DNA from 2 places in the Streptomyces sp. NPDC033221 genome. Region 2 is predicted to be linked to the other one. Evidence: riboswitches for the same ligand, from Rfam matches in the RefSeq annotation. Region 2 holds a riboswitch; the other holds the start of a gene.
The links. Region 2 has a riboswitch for cobalamin ahead of ACZ53K_RS03785 (cobalamin biosynthesis protein). Riboswitches for the same ligand answer to the same signal wherever they lie in the genome.

Region 1 (7,377 bases), on a different contig from region 2:
CTTTCCTCCGTACGACATTCACTTTGGCCGGGGCCACTACCGCCGGGCTGCCGCGCCGCTAACACCCGGCTAACGCGGGTACGGGGGCGCGCCGTGGGCCCGGGAGGAAACCGCGGACGCAGGTGCCGCCTCCCGCTCGTACACCAGCCTCCCCGCCGCGTAAGTGGCCCGGACCGTCCGGTCGTCGCCCAGGATGCTCAGGGCGAAGAGAAGGTCCTCGATGTTCTCGGCGCGGGCGGTGCGGGCGGCCAGGAGGGGTGTGGCGCGGGGGTCGAGGATGGCGAAGTCGGCTTCCTGACCGGGGGTCAGGGAGCCGATCGTGTCGGCCAGGCCGAGGGCTTCGGCGCCGCCCCGGATCGCGAGGTAGAACGTCTTGACGGCGTCGAGGGCGTGTCCGCGCAGCTTGGCGACCTGGTGGGCGTCGCGCATGGTCTGGAGCAGGGCGAAGCTGGTGCCGGCGCCGATGTCAGTGCCCAGGGCTACGGTGAGTGGGTGGTCGCCTTCCTTGGCCTCGCGGAGGGGGAAGAGGCCGCTGCCGAGGAAGAGGTTCGAGGACGGGCAGTGGGCGACGGCCGTGCCGGTGCGGGCGCAGCGGTCGCGTTCGGAGGGGGTGAGGTGGATGCCGTGGGCGAGGACGGTGCGGGGGCCGAGCAGGCCGTAATGGTCGTAGACGTCCAGATAGCCGTCGCGGTCGGGGAAGAGGGAGCGGACCCAGGGGATCTCGTCGCGGTGTTCCGAGACGTGGGTGTGCAGGAGGGTCGTGGGGTGGTCCGCGCGTAGGGCGCGGGCGGCTTCGAGCTGGGCGGGGGTGCTGGTGGGGGCGAAGCGCGGGGTGACGGCGTAGAGGTTGCGGCCCTTGCCGTGCCAGCGCCGGATCAGGTCGAGGGATTCGTCGTAGCCGCGCTGTGCGGTGTCGAGCAGGGTGTCGGGGGCGTTGCGGTCCATCAGGACCTTGCCCACGGCGATGCGCAGGTCGCGCCGCGTCGCCTCTTCGAACAGGGCGTCGGCCGAGCCGGGGTGTACGGAGGCGAAGGCCAGCGCCGTGGTGGTGCCGTTGCGCAGCAGTTCGTCGCAGAAGGAGGCGGCGACGCGCCGGGCGTACGCGTCGTCGGCGAAGCGCTCCTCGGATACGTAGGTGTGCTCCAGCCAGTCGGGCAGTTGGGCACCGAAGCCGGCGATGGCGTCCTTCTGGACGTAGTGCGTATGGGCGTCGACGAAGCCCGCGGTGATGAGGTGGCCCGGGTAGTGGACGGGTTCGGTGCCGGCCGGCAGCCGGTCGCGGGTGTCGGCGTACGGGCCCGCGGCGATGATGCGGCCGCCCTCGCAGATCAGCAGTCCGTCGGGGTCGTGGACGAGGGCTTCGGTGTTGCCGGTGCGGAAGGGGTCGGCGCGGAAGTGGACGAGGGGGCCGCGTACGGCCGAGACCGAGGCGGGGGTGGAAGGGGCTGGAGTGGAAGGGGTGGGGGCGGGGGTTGGGGTGGGGGTGGGCGTGCTGGTGGTCATGTGCGGGCGGGTACCCGTTCCGGGCGGGGATGCATCTGGCGTACGTCAGCGGGGCGGCCGTCCCGTACAGCCGAACGGGTCGGGTATCGGCCGTGGGCGACAGAGACGGGGGCGGGGACGGCAAGACTGTCACCGGGCCGGCTGCCGGGGACGGCGCCGGCCGGGTGACGACCGGTCGCCACAACCGTCGACTGTCGAGGAACAGGGGCCGAATGGGCGGGAGTACGGGCAGGAGTGCGGACGGGAGCGCAGGTAGGGATGTGGGTAGGGGTGCAGGCAGGGCTGTAGGCAGGGGGGCTGGCCGGCGGGCGGGGTGGTACGCGGTACGGGCGGTGGTGGCGGTGCTGGTCCTGGCGGGGCTCACGGTGGGCGGTGCCGCCGTCGCGACGCCTCCGGGCGAGCGCCCCGGGCTGCCGGACGCCGCGTACTCCGCGCTCTCGGCACATAGGGCACTACCGGCGCACCCGGCCCTGACGTCACCCGCTGCCCCGGCCGCACGCACGCTCCGGGCGCCGGGCTTCGCCCACCTTCCCCGTAACGTCGAAGCGACCAGGGCGGCCGTCATCCGGCTGGTCAACCGTGAGCGGCGGAAGGCCGGCTGCCGTCCCGTACGGGCGCACCGTACGGTCACCGAGGCCGCGCAGCGGCACAGCGACCACATGGCCCGCGAGGGCTCACTCTCGCACCGGGAGCGCGGCGGCTCGGGGCCCGGCAGCCGGCTCTCGGCCGTCGGTTACGACTGGCGCCGCGCGGGCGAGGACATCGCGCGCGGCCAGCGTGGGGCCACGGAGGTCGTCCGGGCGTGGATGCGCAGCCCGGAGCACCGGGTGGTGCTGGCCGACTGCGCGTTCCGGCACGCGGGGGTGGGCATCAACAACGGCACCGACGACCGCGGCCCTTGGTGGACGCTGCTGCTGGCCCGGCCCGCCTGAGCGGCACGACCAGCCGACCGGACTGCGATACGTACGGCTCCGGGTACGGGTGACGAGGTACGGGTGACGAGGTACGGGGGGCGAGGCACGGGCTCCGGGGAACGCGATGCGCAATGCGCGACACGGAGATTCCCCGCACCCCAGAGCCCCGCCAGCCCCCCACCTCACCCCGCCGACGAAACAGCACCCCCGCCCGCCGCACGCGAAGCGGCCCCCGCCCGTACCCCCGCAGCCCGCTCCGCCAGTTCGCCGAAGAGCAGCCCGAAGGCGGTCCACATGGCGAGCTGGATGCCGAGGGCGGAGAGCCGGAACTTCCACAGCAGCAGGGCGGGGAAGTCCGCCGGGAGTTCGTTGACGGCCGGCAGGAACGCGTAGGCGAGACCGACGGCCACGGCGAAGGCGGTCAGGGCGGCGACCGTCGCGTACCAGTTGCCCAGGCGGGGCGCGAGCCGCTTGCCGAGGATGACCGCGGCGACGGTCAGTAGCACGCTGAGGGCGATCATCAGGAAGTACAGCGTGGTGCGTTTGCCGATGGAGTCGGGGTCGCCGACGGACGGCGGGTTGGCCGGGTACTTCAGGAACGGTACGAGGTAGACGGCGGCGAACACGGCGCCGGCGAGCAGCAGGGCGGTGGCGCGCGGGCCGAAGCGGCCGGCGCGCCCGAGCACGAAGCAGTAGGCCAGGGCGGCGATCCCGCCCAGCGCGACGCCGTACACCAGGACGCCGGTGGCCAGGCCGGCGGTGGACTGCACCGTGCGGCTGACGACCTCGGCCTCGTGTTCGTGGGCGTGCGCGTCCTCGAACGCGATGGCGGCGTCGACCTGCGGTTCGCCCAGGAGGTAGGCGACGAGCAGGGCGAGCAGGCCGGCGGCGAGGCCGGCCAGCATGCCGCGCACCAGGAGGGATCTGACGGTGGCGGAGTTCATGTGCGGATTCCCCCGGTCAGTGGCAGGGGAAGCCGAGCAGGTGGCGTCCGTCGTGGACCCACTCGTGCACGTCGGTGCCGGAGAGGAGGGAGGTGGCGCCCTGTTCGGCACCGACGAAGTAGAGCAGGACGAGCATGAGGATGCCGCCGAAGACCGCCCACGGCAGGACCGTCCTGATCGGCAGCGTGACGGGTGCGGCGGACGGGATGGCCGGGGCTGATGCGGCGGGGCCGGTGGTCGGCGGTACGGCGGACTGGGCCATGGCGGAACCTCCTGGGGGAACTCGCGTCCCGGTCGGTGGGAGTCGTAACGACAGGACGGGTCTGGCTCACCCGTCGGTCCCGTACTCCGTACGGGCCCGGTCCGGGCTCACAGTGGCGCGACCGCGCCGGGATTCCACCGGCTTCCGTCATGTCATCGTCAATATCATCGGGAACGTACCGCGTGGCGGCGGCGGGGAAAAGGCCCCGCGGGCGGGCGAGCGGATGCACGGCGGCGGTCGCGCGCCCCTCTGTTGCCCTTGTGCGCCATCAGGTTTTCCGCGACGGAAGAGGTGCCCATGACAACTCGGGTGATGTTGCTCTCACCCTCCTTCGACGACGCCCTGCGCACGGTGCGCTTCCCGGCCGACGAACCGCTGACGCCGGACGGGCTGCGCCGGGCCCGCGCCGTACGCGCCGCGGCCGCCGCCCTGCCCGCCGACCGAGCCCTGACCTCCCCTTCCGCGCGCTGCAGGGAGACGGCCGAGGCGCTCGGCCTGCGGGCGGTCCCGGACGCGGGCGCGGCGGGCTGCGCGATGGGCCGCTGGCGGGGCCTGGCCCTGGAGGACGTGCTGGCCGCCGAGCCCGCGGCAGTCGGGGCCTGGCTGTCCGACGCGGACAGCGCGCCGCACGGCGGCGAGACGCTGGCGCAGCTGCTGGGCCGGGTGGCGGACTGGCTGGCGGGCCTCGCGGCTGAGGGCGGCCGGGTCGTGGCCGTAGTGGAGCCGGACGTCGTACGTGCGTCCGTGGTGTGTGCGCTGGGGGCCCCGCCCTCGTCCTTCTGGCGGGTGGACGTACCGCCGCTGGCCGTGACGGTGCTGAGCGGGCGGGACAGGCGGTGGAACGTCCGGATGGCGGCGGAACTCGGGCAGGGGGCGGCGCCCCAGGCGCCCCAGGCGCCCTAAGGGAGCGCGCGCACCGCCGTATCCTGGACGGAAACGGTTATTGCACACGACTCGCAATAACGAATCCGGCGGGAACGAATCCGGCGGGAACCGGGTACCAGGAATCAGGAACGAAGGAGCGGTGCGGTGTCATCTCCAGGCTCTCCAGTGGTGCTGGGGATCGAGTCCTCCTGCGACGAGACCGGGGCAGGCCTCGTCCGGGACGGGCGGCTGCTCGGGCACGCGGTGGCGTCCAGCATGGACGAGCACGCGCGCTACGGCGGCGTCGTACCGGAGATCGCGGCCCGCGCGCACGTGCACTCCCTCACGCCCGTCGTCCGCCGCGCCCTCGACGAGGCGAACCTGACCAAGGCCGACATCGGCGCGGTGGCCGTGACCACCGGCCCCGGCCTGTCGGGCGCCCTCCAGGTCGGCCTGGCCGGTGCCAAGGGCCTGGCGTACGGGCTGGGCGTGCCGCTGTACGGCGTGCACCACCTCGCCGGGCACGTCGCCGCCGACACCCTGGAGCACGGCCCGCTGCCCGACCCCTGCATGGTGCTGATCGTGTCCGGCGGGCACACGTCCCTCCTCCTCGTACGGGACCTGGCACGCGACCCGATCGTGCACCTCGGCGACACCCTCGACGACGCGGCCGGGGAGTGCTTCGACAAGGTCGCGCGGGTCTTCGGCCTGCCGTACCCGGGCGGTCCCGCGATCGACCGGGCCGCGCGCGAGGGCGACCCGAAGGCCGTCGCGTTCCCGCGTCCGCTGACCGGGCCGCGCGACGACCCGTACGGCTTCTCCTTCTCCGGCCTCAAGACGGCCGCCGCGCGCTGGGCCGAACGGCACACCGGCGGCGAACTGCCCGTGGCGGACGGCGCGGCCTCCCTCCAGGAGGCGGTGGCCGACGTGCTGACCCGCAAGGCCGTCGCGGCCTGCAAGGAGCACGGCGTGGGCACGCTGGTGGTGGTGGGCGGCGTGGCCGCCAACTCGCGCGTACGGTCCCTCGCCGAGGAGCGCTGCCAGAAGGCAGGCATCACACTGCGGGTACCGCCCCTACGGCTGTGCACGGACAACGGCGCGATGATCGCCGCCGTCGGTGACCTGCTCGTACGGGCGGGCGCCGAGCCGGCTCCGCTGGACCTCTCGATCGACCCGTCGGCGCCGCTGGAGTACGCGGCCCTGCACCCGGTCGCCAGGGCGGCCGCCAGGGCGGCGAAGGCCGCCGCGTAACGGCCGCCGCACCCTCCCCCTCCTCCTACCCGACCGCCCGGAGCCCCCTTTGCGTACCGCCGAGATCCGCACCCGCTTCCTCGACTTCTTCGCCGAACGCGGCCACACCGTCGTCCCCAGCGCGCCGCTGCCGACGCCGGACCCGACGCTGCTGTTCGTCAACGCGGGCATGGTGCCCTTCAAGCCGTACCTGACCGGCGAGGTGGCGGCGCCCTGGCCGCGGGCGACCAGCGTGCAGAAGTGCGTACGCACCCTGGACATCGAGGAGGTCGGGCGCACCACCCGGCACGGCTCCTTCTTCCAGATGAACGGCAACTTCTCCCTCGGCGACTACTTCAAGGAAGACGCCATTCGCTTCGCGTGGGAGCTGTCCACCTCGCCCGTCGCCGACGGCGGATACGGCCTGGACCCCGAGCGCATCTGGGTCACCGTGCACCACACCGACGACGAGGCCCGCACCCTGTGGCGGCAGATCGCCGGCCTGCCCGACGAGCGGATCGTCTCGCGCGGCGACGAGGACAACTTCTGGTCGATGGGTGTCCCGGGGCCGTGCGGGCCCTGCTCGGAGCTGTACTACGACCGGGGGCCGAAGTTCGGCCGGGCGGGTGGTCCGGAGGCCGACGAGGACCGGTACATGGAGTTCTGGAACCTCGTCTTCATGCAGTACGAGCGCGGCGAGGGCACCGGCAAGACCGGCTACCCGATCCTCGGCGAACTCCCCCGCCAGAACATCGACACCGGCATGGGCCTGGAGCGGATGGCCACCCTCCTCCAGGGCGTCGACAACCTCTACGAGATCGACGAGACCCGCCCGGTCCTGGACCGTGCCGCCGCGCTCGCCGGCGTCCGTTACGGCGACGACGAACAGAACGACGTACGGCTGCGTGTGGTCGCCGACCACGTCCGTACCGCCCTCATGCTGCTCGCCGACGGCACCACCCCCGGCAACGAGGGCCGCGGCTACGTCCTGCGCCGCATCCTGCGCCGCGCCGTCCGCTCCATGCGCCAGCTCGGCTACGAGGACCGGGCCCTGCCGGAGCTCCTCGCGGTCGCCCGCGACTGCATGGCCCCCAGCTACCCGGAGGTCGCCGAGTCCTACGACCGGATCGCCGACCAGGCGGCGGGCGAGGAGGACGCCTTCCGTGCGACGCTGCGCCAGGGCACCGCGGTCCTGGACACCGCCGTAACCAAGGTCAAGGCCGAGGGCAGCCGCTCCCTCCCGGGGAAGCAGGCCTTCCTCCTCCACGACACCTACGGCTTCCCCATCGACCTCACCCTGGAGATGGCCGCCGAACAGGGCGTCGAGGTGGACCGCGAGGGCTTCGCGGCCCTCATGCGCGAACAGCGCGAACGGGCCCGCGCCGATGCTCGCGCCCGCAAGTCGGGCGGCGCCGTGGACACTTCGGCTCTCCGCACCGTCCTGGACGAACACGGCCCCACCGACTGGCGCGCCTGGGACACCCTGGAGACCGACTCCAAGGTGCTGGCCGTACTCGGCGCCCAAGGGCCCGTTCCCGTGGCCCGTGAAGGCGAAATCGCCACCGTCATCCTTGACCGCACCCCCTTCTACGCCGAATCCGGCGGCCAGGACAGCGACGCCGGCCGTCTGTCCGGCACCTCGGTCGAGGCCGAGGTCCTG
Region 2 (7,377 bases):
CGCAGTTCGCCCTCTTCGGGGTTCATGGTGCCGACGAGCAGGAAGCGCGCGGAGTGCCGTACGGAGACGCCCTCGCGTTCCACGTACGAGGCGCCCATGGCGGCCGCGTCGAGCAGCAGGTCCACGAGGTGGTCGTGGAGGAGGTTGACCTCGTCGACGTACAGGATGCCGCGGTGGGCGTCGGCCAGCAGGCCCGGCTCGAACGCCTTCACACCCTCCGACAGGGCCCGTTCGATGTCCAGCGCGCCGACGAGGCGGTCCTCGGAGGCGCCGACGGGGAGTTCGACCATGCGGGCCGGGCGCTCCTCGGCGCCGGCCGCCTCGTGCGGGCCGTCCGGGCAGGCCGGGTCGGGCGCGGCGGGGTCGCAGGAGAAGCGGCAGCCGGTGACGACGGGGACGTCCGGCATCAGCGCCGTCAGGCCCCGCACGATCGTCGACTTCGCGGTGCCCTTCTCGCCGCGGACGAGCACCCCGCCGATGGCCGGCGAGATGGCGTTGAGCAGCAGGCTCAGCCGCATGTCGGACATGCCGACGACCGCGGTGAACGGGTAAGGGACCGATGCCATTAAGGAGTACCCCCTTCGAGGGACGTGCGGTGTGCGGGCGCGGGGGAGACCGCGCCGGGTGTGGCCGGGTCGCGGGGCGGTGGCGGTATGGACGGTGCCCCCGGCGGCACGAATGGCAGCCCCGCGGGCACCCCGTCCTCGATGAGCCGCAGCAGCGCCTCCGTGTCCGCGTGCTCCTCGATCAGGTCGCCCAGCCGGTCCAGCTGCTCCTCGCGCAGCGCGCCGAAGCCGGTGTCCGGCGCCGGGACGAACGCGCGGCCCGCGTCGGCGGCCACCCGCCGCAGGAACGCCCGCCGGAAACCGTCGCTCTCCAGGGAGCCGTGCCAGTGGGTGCCCCAGACCGCGCCGGACCGGCAGCCTTCCAGGAAGGGCTCCCCGCCGGTGACCTCGGCGACGCCGTGGTGGATCTCGTAGCCCTCGACCGGCTCGCCCAGCGCCTCGCCGGCCGGCCGGGCCAGGGTCTTTTCCGCCGCGAACCGTACGCGTACGGGCAGCAGGCCCAGCCCGTCCACGGTCCCGGCCTTGGACTCGACCTCGTCCTCGATCTGTTCGCCCAGCATCTGGAAGCCGCCGCAGATGCCGAGCACCGGGCGCCCTTCTGCGGCCCGCCGCCGGACCGCGTCCGCGATGCCGCGCTCGCGCAGCCACTGGAGCGCGCGGACGGTGCCGCGGGTGCCGGGCAGGACGACGAGGTCGGCGTCGGCCAGTTCCTCGGGGCGGTCCACGAAGCGCACCACGACGCCCGGTTCGGCGGCCAGCGCGTCCACGTCCGTGAAGTTCGACATCAGCGGTACGGCGGCCACCGCGACCCGCAGCACGTCGGCGCCGTGCGGCGGCGCGACGACACTCTCGCGGACCGCGCCGCGCAGCGACACCCGCAGCCCGTCCTCCTCGTCGATGCCCAGGCCGTGCGTGAACGGCAGCACCCCGAGCGTGGGCCGCCCGGTCAGCTCCTTCAGCATCTCCAGGCCCGGCTCCAGCAGCGTCACATCGCCCCGGAACTTGTTGACGAGATAGCCCGCGACCAGCGCCTGGTCCTCCGGGGACAGCAGCGCCGTGGTGCCGAAGAAGGAGGCGAACACCCCGCCCCGGTCGATGTCGCCGACCACCAGGGCCGGTATCCGCGCGGCCCGCGCGATGCCCATGTTCACGATGTCGGTACGCCGCAGGTTGATCTCCGCGGGGCTGCCCGCGCCCTCGCAGATCACCGCGTCGTGCGTCCGCCGCAGCTCTTGGAGGCAGTCCGTGACCGTACCGAGCAACTGCTCCTGGCGGCCCGCGTGGTAGCCGCGCGCGCTCAGCTCGCCCACCGGCTTGCCCATCAGCACGACCTGGCTGCTGCGGTCACTGCCCGGCTTCAGCAGCACCGGATTCATCAGCGCGCTCGGCTCGACGCGCGCCGCCGCGGCCTGCATGGCCTGCGCCCGTCCGATCTCCGCGCCCTCGCGCGTCACGAACGAGTTCAGCGACATGTTCTGAGCCTTGAAGGGCGCTACCTTGACGCCCTTACGGGCCAGCCAGCGGCAGATGCCCGCCGTCACCACACTCTTGCCCGCGTCGGACGTGGTGCCCGCCACCAGCAGCCCGCCGCCCAGCGGTGCTCGACCCGGTCCGTTCACGTGGCACTCCTCGCCGTCCGCACGTTGCTGCTCACTTGACCCTCCCGGCCGTACGGGCCCGCCGTACCGCCCCGGCCCCACCGGAACGGCGTACCGCCCCGACGGCCAGCCGGCCCGCGACCGTGGCCGCCAGGGCCAGCGCGCCCACCCGGCGCGACAGTGTCACGGCCCGCTCGATGTCCGGCACCGCGACGGGCCGCCCGGCGGCGCCGTTGAGCACCGGCCGGTGTTCGACCCGCCCGCCGTACGCCAGCGTGCCGCCCAGCCGTACACCCAGCGCCCCGGCGAACGCGGCCTCCACCGGACCCGCGTTCGGGCTCGGGTGCGACGGGCCGTCCTGCCGCCAGGCGCGCAGCGCGCCCCGCCGGTCCGGCCCGGCCAGCACCGCCAGCGTGGCGGTCAGCCGCGAGCCGGGGAAGCCGGCCACGTCGTCGAGCCGGGCCGAAGCCCACCCGAAACGGCGATAGCGCGGCGACTTGTGCCCCACCATCGCGTCCAGCGTGTTGACGGCACGGAAGGCCAGCAGCCCCGGCACCCCGGCGACCGCGCCCCACACGAGGGCGCCGACCACCGCGTCCGAGGTGTTCTCGGCGACGGACTCGACCACCGCGCGCGCCATCTGCTGCCCGTCCAGGGCCTGCGGATCGCGGCCGCACAGGTGCGGCAGCCGCTCGCGCGCCACGTCGAGGTCGCCCGCAGCGAGCGCGCCGCCGACGGCCCGCGCCTCGCGGCCCAGCGAGGTGCCGCCCAGGACGGCCCAGGTGGCGGCGGCGGTCAGCGCGACGGAGGCGGGGAAGGCGGCGGGGGAGCGGCGCACGGCGCGGTCCAGCAGCGCGGCGCCGGCGGCGGTACCGCCCGCGAGCAGCGCGGTGTGCAGGGCGCCGCGCCCGCGGTGGTCGCGCCACAGGCGGCGTTCCACGGCGGCCGCGGCCCGCCCGAAGGCGGCCACGGGGTGACCGCGCCGGGGATCGCCCACGGCCAGGTCGCCGAGGAAGCCGAGGGCCGCGCCGCACGCGTAGCCGGCGTGTTCGGCACGCATCGGATCAGACCGCCGTCGTGCCTCGGAGGGGCAGTACGCGGGAAGGTCCGGAAGATCTCGAACTGCGGCCGGGCATGGCGGTGGGTCCTCACTCAGGGTCCGCGCCCTGGTTCGACGGATACGGCGACGAGAGTCTCCTGGCTCCCCGGATCGGCGCTTCCCCCGGCCTTCCAGTCCGTACGGAATCGTGCGTCGCGGGACGCGGACCGTGGCCCTTGGTGGAGGGGCGCTCCCCGGTGACAGTGGCGGGACCGCGCCGGATTCTCACCGGACTTCCTCATCTGTCGCCGAATGGCTCCGGCAGTCCACCACGCTCCGCGAAGCCCGTCAACTCGCGCTTGACCTGCGGCGCGGGCCCGCGCCGGCGCCTGTGTCCAAGGACACAGGAGCGCGGTGCCCGGGACGCGGCGAAGGGCGCCCGGCGGCCGTGGCGGGGATGCCACGGCCACCGGACGCCCCGGGTGCCGTCCCGACGGGTCAGGCGGCGACGATCAGATAGATGCCGTACGCCACGGCCGCCGCGCACAGCGCGAAGCAGACGTACGCCCCGGTCCGCGCCACAGTGCCGCCGGTGGTCGGCGCGCCCTCCGTCTGCGGTTTGCGGGACGTGCCGACGATGCCGAGGGTGAACAGGCCCACGATCCCGACCGTCACGAACAGCGTGACGCCGAAGACCTGGCCGAGAGCCGCCCAGTCGATGCTCATGGTGTTCTCGTTCCTTCGTGGGAGCCGTACGGCCGGATCAGCCGGCGGCCGAGCCGGCCTTGGCGCGGCGCTGGGCGTGCGGCTCGTGCGGGTGGGCGGCCACCGGATCGGCGATCACCGGGGTGCCGCCGACCGGGTCGGCGAGCGGCGCTTCGGCCATCACCGGCGCGGGGACCGTGACGACGGCCGTCGCGGGTACGGACACGACCGGGCCCGCGGGCGGCGGCGAGACCGCCTGCAGGGCCGCGGTGACGACCCCCGCGGGCTCCGCGGCCGGACCCTCGTTGACGTTGGTGTGGTCCACCGGCTTGCGGCGGGACGCCACCCAGATCGCGCCGCAGACGGCGAGCGCCAGGACGGCGACGGTCGCGATGCCCCAGTCGCCCTGGTCGGCCAGGAGCGCGGCGCCCGCCGCGACCAGACCGGCGGCCGGCAGTGTCAGGCCCCAGGCGGCGGCCATCCGGCCCGCCGTGGACCAGCGCACCACGCCGCCCTTGCGGCCCAGACCGGAGCCCATGACCGCGCCGGAGCAGACCTGGGTGGTGGAGAGTGCGAAGCCGAGGTGGGAGGAGGCCAGGATGGTGGCCGCCGCGCCGGTCTGGGCGGCGAAGCCCTGCGGCGGCTGGATGTCGGTGATGCCCTTGCCCATCGTGCGGATGATCCGCCAGCCGCCCAGGTACGTGCCGAGCGCGATGGCCACACCGGCCGAGGCGATGACCCACAGCGGCGGGTCCGCGTGCGGGGCGACGACGCCGCCGGTGATCAGCGCGAGGGTGATCACGCCCATCGTCTTCTGGGCGTCGTTGGTGCCGTGGGCCAGGGAGACCAGCGCGGCCGAGGCGATCTGCCCGGCGCGGTAGCCCTTGGCGGTGTCCTCCTCGGCGCGGTTGCGGGCCAGCCGGTAGGTCAGCCGGGTCGCGGCCATCGAGGCCAGACCGGCCACGATCGGGGCGGCGACGGCCGGGATGAGGACCTTCATGACCACGGCGCCGCCGTGCACGCCGCTCGCGCCGACGGACACCAGGGTCGCGCCGATCAGGCCGCCGAAGAGGGCGTGCGAGGAGCTGGAGGGGAGCCCGGCCAGCCAGGTGACCAGGTTCCAGACGATGGCGCCGACCAGTCCGGCGAAGATCACTTCTGGTCTGATGCCGGCGGTCTCGTCGATGATCCCGCCGGAGATGGTCTTGGCGACCTCCACCGACAGGAACGCGCCGACCAGGTTGAGGACCGCCGACATCGCCACCGCGATCTTGGGCTTGAGCGCCCCGGTGGAAATGGTGGTGGCCATGGCGTTGGCCGTGTCGTGGAAGCCGTTCGTAAAGTCGAACACCAAGGCCGTGACGATCACGATCCCGATGAGAAGCGTGATGTGTTCCATTCACCCAGGCAATCAGTTCGGTGGGCAGTAACGCTCGGGACCGTACGGACGACGGGTGAACGGAAGGTGAACTGGGGCGGACGCCGCAGTGACGCCCCCGCAGGGGTGCCGAGGAGGCGCCCGTGCCGTCACTCGGTTCCCGGCCGTACCAGCACGGAAGCACCGAGTGTCCCATCCGTACCAGCGCCCGGATTCCGCTGCCGGGCCCCGGCTCTCACCCCCGGGCGAAGCGCCTGAGCTGTGCGGCGGTGCCGTTCCATTTGTTCTGGTCACCGGGCAGCGCGCCGGACCCGGCGTACTGCCAGATGCTCGGGTACGCCCAGCCGGCCGGCAGCGTGCCCGGGGTGCTGTGCCAGTGGGCCAGCCACAGCGGGTGGGTGGCGGCGAACGCCCGGCTGCCGCCGGTGCACAGGTTCCACCACCGGGCCGTCGTGTAGATCACCGGCCGCCGCCCGGTCCGGCGCAGCACCTCGTCGCTGAACCCGCGGATCCACCACACCAGCGCGGTGCCGCTCATCCCGTAACAGGCGTGCTCCCGGTCGTACGGGTTGTGCTCGATGTCGAGCGCCGGGGGCAGCGTCCGGCCGTCCGCCTTCCAGTGGCCGCCGTGCCGCAGGAAGTGCCGGGCCTGCGCGCGGCCGGAGGACGCGTTCGGCATGCCGAAGTGGTACGCGCCGCGCAGCAGGCCGGCGTTGCGTGCGCCGCGGTACTGCCGCGGGAAGTACGGGTTGCGGTACCAGGTCGACTCGGTGGCCTTGACGTACACGAACCGGCCGCCCTTCGCCCGTACGGCGCGCCAGTCGACGTTCTTCTGGTGCGAGGAGATGTCGTGCCCGGCCGGTTTGCCCGCGGCCTCGGCGGCGGGGGCCGCGGGCACGGCGGTGTACAGAGCGCCGGTGAGCGCGCCCAGCGCGAGGGCTCCGGCGGCCAGGCGGCGCCGGTGGCCGCGCGGGCGGCCGGGCGGATGTGGCGAGTGCGAAGGGTGCTGTGGGTGAGGAGAGTGCGGTGGGTGGGAAGAGTGCGGTGGGAGCGGTGGGTCGGGCAGGTGATCGCGGTCATGGGCCATGGCTCCCCCAGGGGTCCCCGGTCGGATGGCTACGTGCATGACAGATCCCCGGAAGAGTACCGAGTGATCCGCGCAAGACGGTCGATGCCCGGTCAATCCATACCCGTATGCCCACAGTCCGACATGGCGGATACCGGAGGCCGGGGATCCGCCCCACGGCTCCCCACCCGGCCCGTACGGTGTCGGCAGCCACGCGCGCACCACCCCCTGCACACCCCGGCGGACCCCGCCCGCACCGCACACCGGAGGCACACGCATGACGGACCCGGAAGTCATCGGCCGCGCCTGGGACGAACTGGTCGCCACCGCCCGCCGCACGGTCACCGACGGACTCGTCGTCGGCACCTCCGGCAACGTCTCCGTCCGCGTCGGCGACCTCGTCCTGGTCACCCCCACCGGCGTCCGCTACGACCGGCTCGGGCCCGGCGACCTCACCGCCGTGGACCTCGAAGGCCGCCGGGCCCACGGCACCCTCCGGCCCACCAGCGAACTCCCCCTGCACCTGGCCGTCTACCGCGCCACCGGCGCCACCGCGGTCGTCCACACCCACGCCGCGCACGCCACCGCCGTCTCCACCCTCGTCACCGAACTCCCGCCGGTGCACTACATGACCGCGGCCCTCGGCGGCCCCGTCCGCGTCGCGCCGTACGCCCTCTACGGCACCGAGGAGTTGGCCGGGAACATGCTCGCCGCCCTGCGCGACCGCACCGGCTGCCTCCTGCGGAACCACGGCACCATCGTGTACGGCGACACCCTTGACGAGGCCTACGACCGCACCGCCCAGCTGGAGTGGATGTGCCGCGTCTGGCTCGCCGCCAGCTCACTGCCCGGCCGCGAACCCGCCCTGCTCACGCCGGAACAGCTCGACGCGGCCGGGGAGCGGCTGCGCGGGTACGGGCAGGGGCGCTGAGGTGTGGGGTTCGGGGGCGGCTGCCGGGCCTCGTTCGGCCGCTCGCGCCCACTTCGCGCCCGTCCCGCGCCCGCCCCGCCGATCGCAGCCCCGT

Region 1: linked by a shared signal. The riboswitch ahead of ACZ53K_RS15550 (CbtB domain-containing protein) and the one ahead of ACZ53K_RS03785 (cobalamin biosynthesis protein) in region 2 are both predicted to bind cobalamin.

Annotation. Positions count from the first base shown of each region.
Region 1 covers NZ_JBVIQN010000010.1:53,973-61,349, reverse strand. Annotated here, with positions in the region: gene guaD (guanine deaminase) at 70-1,503, opposite strand; gene ACZ53K_RS15560 (CAP domain-containing protein) at 1,836-2,435, shown strand; gene ACZ53K_RS15555 (CbtA family protein) at 2,600-3,361, opposite strand; gene ACZ53K_RS15550 (CbtB domain-containing protein) at 3,378-3,623, opposite strand; cobalamin riboswitch at 3,661-3,810, opposite strand; gene ACZ53K_RS15545 (histidine phosphatase family protein) at 3,936-4,526, shown strand; gene tsaD (tRNA (adenosine(37)-N6)-threonylcarbamoyltransferase complex transferase subunit TsaD) at 4,674-5,738, shown strand; gene alaS (alanine--tRNA ligase) at 5,788-7,377, shown strand, end outside.
Region 2 covers NZ_JBVIQN010000002.1:386,571-393,947, forward strand. Annotated here, with positions in the region: gene ACZ53K_RS03775 (putative cobaltochelatase) at 1-566, opposite strand, end outside; gene ACZ53K_RS03780 (cobyric acid synthase) at 566-2,161, opposite strand; gene ACZ53K_RS03785 (cobalamin biosynthesis protein) at 2,217-3,224, opposite strand; cobalamin riboswitch at 3,356-3,502, opposite strand; gene ACZ53K_RS03790 (hypothetical protein) at 3,702-3,929, opposite strand; gene ACZ53K_RS03795 (inorganic phosphate transporter) at 3,967-5,307, opposite strand; gene ACZ53K_RS03800 (lysozyme) at 5,522-6,217, opposite strand; gene ACZ53K_RS03805 (class II aldolase/adducin family protein) at 6,630-7,283, shown strand.